2 regions of the Vibrio mangrovi genome follow, and region 1 is predicted to be linked to the other one. Evidence: predicted binding sites of a transcription regulator. Region 1 holds the regulator's gene; the other holds the start of a gene.
What was found. The regulator MetJ, encoded in region 1, represses methionine synthesis genes. The targets are predictions, from matches to a motif close to TTAGACNTNTANANGTCTAA.
Positions count from the first base shown of each region.

Region 2: a site for MetJ is predicted at 1,465-1,484, ahead of metN (methionine ABC transporter ATP-binding protein MetN). Genes of this name have one in related genera too.

Region 1 covers NZ_AP024883.1:3,329,908-3,334,110, forward strand. The annotation lists gene OCU74_RS14855 (malic enzyme-like NAD(P)-binding protein) at 1-1,228, shown strand, start outside; gene OCU74_RS14860 (glutathione S-transferase family protein) at 1,299-1,949, opposite strand; gene metJ (met regulon transcriptional regulator MetJ) at 2,117-2,434, opposite strand; gene OCU74_RS14870 (O-succinylhomoserine (thiol)-lyase) at 2,705-3,871, shown strand; gene OCU74_RS14875 (bifunctional aspartate kinase/homoserine dehydrogenase II) at 3,871-4,203, shown strand, end outside.
Region 2 covers NZ_AP024883.1:2,517,390-2,521,592, forward strand. The annotation lists gene OCU74_RS11225 (YitT family protein) at 1-143, shown strand, start outside; tRNA gene OCU74_RS11230 (tRNA-Tyr) at 331-415, shown strand; tRNA gene OCU74_RS11235 (tRNA-Tyr) at 474-558, shown strand; gene gmhB (D-glycero-beta-D-manno-heptose 1,7-bisphosphate 7-phosphatase) at 774-1,328, opposite strand; gene metN (methionine ABC transporter ATP-binding protein MetN) at 1,648-2,682, shown strand; gene OCU74_RS11250 (methionine ABC transporter permease) at 2,672-3,349, shown strand; gene OCU74_RS11255 (MetQ/NlpA family lipoprotein) at 3,412-4,203, shown strand, end outside.

The DNA of each region.
Region 1 (4,203 bases):
AAAAGCGCTGAACTATCATGCAGTTCCAACTGCAGGGAAAATCGCAATTACACTAACGAAACCTGCTGATACTGCAGCTGATCTGGCTCTGGCCTATAGCCCGGGTGTCGCAGAACCAGTACGGGAAATTGCACAAAACGTAGATAATATTTACAAATACACGGCGAAAGGAAACACCGTAGCAGTAATCTCTAACGGAACAGCCATCCTCGGATTAGGAAATCTGGGGCCAATGGCATCAAAGCCGGTCATGGAAGGAAAAGCCCTGCTATTTAAACGATTTGCAGGCCTGGATTCATTTGATATTCAGGTAAAACACCGCACAATTGATGAATTCGTGGATACAGTCGCAAATATTGCCGATACCTTCGGCGGCATCAATCTGGAAGATATTAAAGCACCGGATTGTTTTGAAATCGAACGTCGTCTGATCGAGCGTTGTGACGTACCGGTATTCCATGATGACCAGCATGGAACAGCTATCGTAACTGCCGCAGGTATGCTCAATGCAATTGAGCTACAGGGAAAGGACCTGAAGGAATGTACGATCGTCTGTCTGGGTGCTGGGGCTGCCGCTGTTGCATGTATGGAACTTCTGATCAAATGCGGCGCAATGCGTGAAAAAATCTACATGCTCGATCGTAAAGGCGTGATTCATACCCGCCGGGACGATCTGAATGAATACAAACAGCTGTTTGCCAACAATACCGACAAGAGAACTCTGGAAGATGTGATTAAGGATGCCGATCTGTTCCTTGGCGTTTCTGGCCCCAACCTCCTGCCACCGGAAGCATTGGGTCTGATGGCAGAAAAACCAGTCGTATTTGCCTGTTCAAACCCGGATCCGGAAATTAAACCGGAGCTGGCCTATAAGGTTCGCAATGATTTGATCATGGGGACCGGGCGTTCGGATTATCCGAATCAGGTCAACAATGTTCTGTGTTTCCCATTTATTTTCCGCGGTGCTCTGGATATTCGGGCCAGTGAAATTAACGATGAAATGAAGATTGCCGCAGTAGAAGCTATTCGCCAGTTGGCAAAAGAAGAGGTTCCGGCTGAAGTGCTAAAAGCAGCCAGCGTTGATAGCCTGTCATTCGGACCGGAATACATCATTCCTAAGCCGATGGACCCACGGTTACTGCCTCGGGTAGCCAGAGCCGTCGCACAGGCAGCCGTAGATTCAGGTGTTGCCCGGATTCCAATGCCTGAAGGCTATATGGAAGATTGATAACATCATGTTCTGAATGAAAAAGAGGATACATCGTTGATGTATCCTCTTTGCTTTGTTTGACGGGGATTCAGGCAGGTATTTTTTGCATTGCTTGCTGATAGCTATCCAGTTGCGTGGCCTGTGCTATATAACGTCGAATATTCGGATATGGAGAAAGATCAGCCCGCGTATCCGCCATCAGCAATATTACAATCATCTGAAAATCTGCACCGCTGAGCTGTTCTCCGGCAAACCACATATGCTGACCGAGAAAATCATCGATATAGCGGAAGAAGGTTGTCAGACGGGGCTCAATTACCAGTTTATCCACCTTATCAAGAAAAGAACGAATCAAAGGCCGCAACAGGAATGGTACTTTTTCCCCCGATTTAATGAAAATCAGCCGCATCACCAGCCACATCATGAACGAACCTTCCGCTGCATGTAACCAGTAACGGTAATCAAGCAATGCCTGTCCCGACTCTGGTCTGAAACGTCGCTCATGGTCATAAGTATCAATCAGATATTCAATAATCGCACCCGATTCAGTGACCGTCTGCTCTCCATCGACAATTATCGGTGATTTACCCAAAGGATGAATCGCAGTCAGAGAGGACGGAGCGCCCCAGGTTTTCGGATCTCTGGCATAGTGAATCACTTCGTACTCAAGTTTGAGAGCCTCTAATAACCATATGACGCGCAATGCCCGGGACTGCTCAAGATAGTGAACATAAATCATCTCTGACCTTCTTTATTTCAGGTAAAAGTAACACTTGTCTTTCAGTGTTATTTTTAACGTAAGCGCGACCAGACTGATACTCACCTGGGCTTTAAGCGGCTTCATTCAGCCAACCAGTATTGGGAAATCAGTCTTGTCTGGTGTACCGAACAGGAAAAGCGCCAGCATTACTCGTCATAAGACTCAAATTCGATGCCCATCGCAGTCATTATCGCTTTCGCTTCTGTTGGTATGTCATCCGGACGATCTTTACGCAAATCTTCGTCCGTCGGCAGAGGCTGACCGGTATAGGCATGTAAAAATGCTTCACATAAGAGCTCACTGTTTGTTGCATGACGTAAATTATTAATCTGACGTCTTGTCCGTTCATCTGTCAAAACTTTAAGTACTTTCAACGGGATAGAAACCGTAATTTTCTTGACCTGCTCGTTTTTCTTACCATGCTCTGCATAAGGACTTATGTATTCACCATTCCAATCAGCCATTGCTTCCCCTTATTGCGCGGAATCGTCATTATTATGCCCAAACAACCTCAATATGCGGGATTCTGGGTCATTTGGATATATAAAAAAGTAGGCACTAATTTTAGCTTTATTTACTGCTATAAGCAAAGACATATAGACGTCTAGAAGTATTGACGTCCCACAAAATTATCAGTAAAGTGAGTAGCCATATTCAATCGGTTCTGATTGAGATTTTCAGCGACAGCCCCCACTAATTAATGACATCAGTATGTCAACAGGAAGGAATCAGATATGAGCGCTCGCAAACCTGCAACCATCGCCGTTCGAACAGGTATTGAGTCAGACACGCAGTACCATGCTGTTGTTCCCCCGATTTATCTCTCAACGAATTATGGATTTCCGGCATTCGGGGAAGTTCCTCAATATGATTATACCCGCTCCGGTAATCCGAATCGCGGACTTCTGGAACAGGCACTTTCTGAACTGGAAGGTGGTCAGGGAGCCGTTATCACCAATTGTGGAACATCAGCACTCAACTTATGGATTTCTGCGTTTATTGGGCCGGAAGATCTGATTATTGCGCCCAATGACTGTTATGGTGGCACTTATCGTCTATTTAATACCCGAGCCAACAAAGGTGATTTTCGCGTACTGTTTGTCGATCAGTGCGATGACGATGCCATGGCGGAAGCTCTGGCACAGCAGCCTAAACTCATTCTGTTGGAAACACCGTCCAACCCGCTTGTTCGGGTGGTCGATATTGAAAAAATCTGTCAGCAGGCGAAACAGGCTGGTGCATTGGTTGCCGTCGATAATACCTTTCTGACCCCGGTCTACCAGCAACCATTATCTCTTGGAGCAGACTTTGTCGTCCATTCAACGACCAAATATATCAATGGTCACTCCGATGTAATTGGTGGCGTGATTATCAGTAAAAGCAAAAAACATGCAGAAGATCTGGCCTGGTGGGCTAACTGTATCGGCGCTTCCGGTACACCATTCGATAGTTATATGACACTCAGAGGGCTTAGAACGCTGGGTGCAAGGATGCGGTGCCACGAAGAGAGTTCACAAAAAATTCTTGCTTATCTGCAATCTCATGAACTTATCGGAGCCATCTATCACCCGAGCCTGCCCTCACATCCGGGACACGAAATTGCGAAAAAACAGCAACGTGGATTCGGTTCAATGCTCAGTTTTGAATTTGCCGGCAGTTATGAAGAACTTCAGCAATTTGTCAGCCAACTCAAGCTATTTTCACTGGCGGAATCATTGGGTGGCGTAGAAAGTCTGATTTGCCACCCGGCAACAATGACACACCGGGCAATGGGCGAAGAGGCTCTGAAAAAAGCTGGCGTGTCCCTGCAACTGCTGCGTTTGTCTGTCGGTCTGGAAGATGCTGAAGATCTAATTGCAGATTTGGATCAGGCTCTGGCTCAGGTAAAGGAGACCCGTTGATGACAACCGTACGCCATCTCCATAAATTTGGAGGAAGTAGTCTGGCAGATCCGGCGTGTTATCGCCGCGTTGCTCAAATTCTGAAAGAGTATTCACAAAGTCATGATCTGGTTGTCGTCTCAGCCGCAGGCAAAACAACCAATCAGCTCATTGCTTTTACTGAACATCTCGCTGTTGCACCAGAACAGGCACAGGAGATTTTAAAACATGTTCAACAATTTCAGACCCAGTTAATTGACGAATTACTCGAAGGTGAAGCTGCTCAGGCACTGACAACGCGACTGACAAACGAACTCACACAACTGGCCGAATTGAGTGCACCTCTAACAGCG
Region 2 (4,203 bases), 810 kb from region 1:
TTGATGCATCCGTTGTATGTGCTTCTCTGTTTTATCTGTCTCCGTATACGATTGCCGTTTCAGTGCTCAGTGCTTTGGTTCTCAATGTGGTATTAGCCATGAATCACAAGCCATCCCGATATACAGTGACTTATGGTTCATAATATAGAGCAGTCGGCATTTCTCTGACATAACCTTTTGTTGTACAAGAAATAGCATATTTGTCCAAAAAGACATCATTCAAACATAAATCGTCAGAAAAGGCTTTACAGGCTGAATGAGTTTGCTATGATGCGCTCCGCACCGAAGAGATGTTTCGGGAATGTTTCTTCAATCATTAGAGTGCACCCTGGAGGGGTTCCCGAGTGGCCAAAGGGAGCAGACTGTAAATCTGCCGGCTCCGCCTTCGATGGTTCGAATCCGTCCCCCTCCACCATATTTAAAGATGTTTGAATGTTTCCGGTAAAGGTATCGTTCAGGCAAAACAAAATCCCGGAGGGGTTCCCGAGTGGCCAAAGGGAGCAGACTGTAAATCTGCCGGCTCCGCCTTCGATGGTTCGAATCCGTCCCCCTCCACCATATAGAAAAGCCAGCATCTTGCTGGCTTTTTCTTTATCTGTACCGCAATAATTCTGTGACACACCGTCATCATCAATCCAATAGGATAATCCGGCATATAATTTGTCATGGGATCATACCAATTCTACAAATGAGCCGATCATCTTAATGGAATTGGTATTACCCGGCTTTCAAATGACGGGAACTTAAAACCGTTGAGAATTCTTTCCCCCGGATCAACGCGCCACCAGATATGCAGGAACCTCTTTAATACTATCAAGCACAACATCAGCAAGAGATTCACCGGCTTCAGTCACTGGCTTCCCGGTACGGACCAGAATCGATGTGCCGACACCGGCAGCCTGAGCCGCCATCAGATCGGCTGGTTTATCACCAACCATCACTGAATTTGCCATATCGATTTTAAGAAAATCACGGGCTGAGATAAACATACCGGGACGTGGCTTACGGCAGTCACAATCCTGCTTATATTTACCGACGCCGTGCTCCGGATGATGAGGGCAGTAATAGATACCATCAAATTCGACACCATGGTCAATGAAGTTCCAGTCCATCCACTGAGTCAGACTCAAAAACCGGTCTTCGGTGAACATTCCCCGGGCAATCCCCGCCTGATTGGTCACCAACACCAGAAGATAGCCCATCTCCTTTAACCGTTTTGTCGCTTCAAATACCCCATCGATGAAGTGAAAATCATGCTCATCATGAACATAACCACTATCAATATTGATCACTCCATCGCGATCCAGAAACACTGCTGGTTTAGCCAAAGCTTTGCCCCATCCGACTGATTAATGCTGGCTATTATACTCAAACTCACTGTCGGAGATACACCCAAATGACCTCCGGACACAGTTTCAGCTTTTTTCTTGTTCTTTTCCGGGTAAATTCCGTCAATATTGCTTTTTAGACGTCTAGACGTCGAAATTGATTGACTTCATTATCATGAAGCCATAGCATCCACTACAAAATTGCAGGTGTTGTTCCGGTTGAATGAAATTTAACCTTTCTGATACACCACACCTCAGGGCACTATTGGTCATTTGAGGTGGAATTTACAGGCTAAGTACGTCCTACTCAGGTTATCTAATGATTGAAATAAATCGCGTAAACAAAGTGTTCGGCCAAGGCGATAAACAGATTCACGCCTTGAAGGACATCAACCTCCATATCCGGCAAGGGACTATATTTGGTGTTATCGGCTCTTCCGGTGCAGGAAAAAGTACGCTGATACGCTGTGTCAATATGCTGGAGTCGCCAACCAGTGGCGAAGTCATTGTCGATGGTGTCGATCTAACCAAGTTGAATGCATCCCAGCTGTGTCAGGCAAGACGGAATATTGGTATGATTTTTCAGCACTTTAATCTGCTGTCATCCCGTACTGTATTTGACAATATTGCTTTACCTCTCGAACTTGCCGGTCAGACTCAGGAACATATCAGACAAAAAGTCGATGAGTTACTGACACTTGTCGGTCTTGCTGATAAGAAGCAAGCCTATCCGTCAAATCTCAGTGGCGGACAGAAACAACGGGTTGCGATTGCCCGGGCACTGGCCAGTGATCCCAAAGTCCTGCTGTGTGATGAAGCAACCAGTGCTCTGGATCCGGCAACGACTCAATCCATTCTGCAACTGCTCAAACAGATTAACCGTCAGTTGAACATCACTATTCTGCTGATTACCCACGAAATGGATGTGGTAAAAAGTATCTGTCATGAAGTTGCAATCATCGGTGACGGAGAACTGGTTGAGAAAGGCAGTATCAGCGATATTTTTGCCCATCCGAAAACAGATTTGGCACACCAGTTTATCCGTTCGACACTGGATTTATCCATTCCAGAGGATTACGAAAACCGTCTCCACCCGGAGCGGGTTTCCGGTAGTTATCCACTCGTCCGGCTTGAGTTTACCGGTGCAACGGTTGATGCACCGCTGGTTTCACACATCTCACGGGATTTTAATATTGACGTCAATATTCTCAGCTCCGATCTGGATTATGCCGGTGGGGTTAAATTTGGCATGCTCGTCGCCGAACTTCTCGGAGAAGATGCAGATGATCAGGCGGCGATCGAATATCTCCGCTCACATCATGTAAAAGTGGAGGTCCTTGGTTATGTCAATTAACCTCATCACAGACTGGCTGAGTCAAAACAGTCATCTGATTCTGAATGCAACCTGGCAAACAGTCTATATGGTTGCCGTTTCCGGCCTGGTAGGTTTTCTTATTGGTATTCCGTTGGGTGTCATCCTTCATACCACCAAATCAGGCGGATTGATGGAAAACCGCCGCTTTAACCGCATTCTAGGTGCAGTTGTTAACGTCGGCCGTTCAGTTCCGTTTCTGGTCCTGATGGTAGCGATTATCCCACTGACCAAACTACTGATCGGCACCTTCATCGGTACAACAGCGGCAATCGTCCCCCTGACTATAGGTGCGATTCCGTTTGTTGCCCGCTTAATTGAAGGTGCTCTGCTGGAAGTCCCGTCCGGATTGGTTGAAGCTGCACAGGCAATGGGCGCCAAACCGATACAAATCATTACGAAAGTTCTGCTGCCGGAAGCGATGCCAACTATACTCAACTCGGTCACCATCACTCTGGTTACTTTGGTGAGTTACTCGGCAATGGCAGGAACTGTCGGAGGTGGCGGCTTGGGTGACGTGGCAATTCGCTATGGTTTCTATCGCTATGACATTATCGTCATGGCCGTTACGGTCGTTATGCTCATTGTTCTGGTTCAGATTATTCAGTCGATTGGCGATACAATTGTACGCCGGGTCGATCACAGATAAACAATAAAATACATCAATAATTCATTGATAAAAATTCAGAGTTTTAAATCAAGGAGAAGCACATGAAATTTAGTCTAAAGGGTCTGTTGACTATTGCTACGGCCGCTTCAGCGCTCGTACTGGCAGGATGCGGTGAAAAAACTGCCGATAACCATAAAATCAAAGTCGGTGTGATGGCCGGTGCAGAAGCACAAGTGGCAGAAGTTGCCCAGAAAGTAGCAAAAGACAAATATAACCTTGATGTCGAACTGGTAACATTTACTGATTACGTCACACCAAATGCTGCGCTTGATGATGGCTCTATTGATGTCAACGCATTCCAGCACAAGCCATATCTGGATCAGCAGATTGCAGATCGCGGTTACAAACTAACCATTGCCGGCAACACTTTCGTTTACCCAATTGCCGGATATTCAAAAAAAGTAAAATCAGTTGATGAACTGAAAGCAGGTGATCGTATCGCAGTGCCGAATGATCCGACCAATCTGGGTCGTTCTCTGATCCTACTTCAGCAACAGGGGTTGATTAAATTACGTGATGACGCCGGACTGAAAGCAACAGTTCAGGATATTACTGAAAATCCGAAGAATCTGGAAATTCTTGAACTGGATGCCGCACAACTGCCACGCTCACTGGATGACGTAGCGATTGCAATCATCAATACAACTTTTGCCAGCCAGTTAAATCTGTCACCAGAAAAAGACGGTATTTTTGTTGAAGATAAAGAATCTCCATACGTGAACCTGATCGTTGCCCGTGAGAATAACGTCAACGATGAAAACGTGAAAAACTTTGTCAAAGCCTACCAGACTGAAGAAGTCTACGACGCCGCGATGAAAACATTTAACGATGGT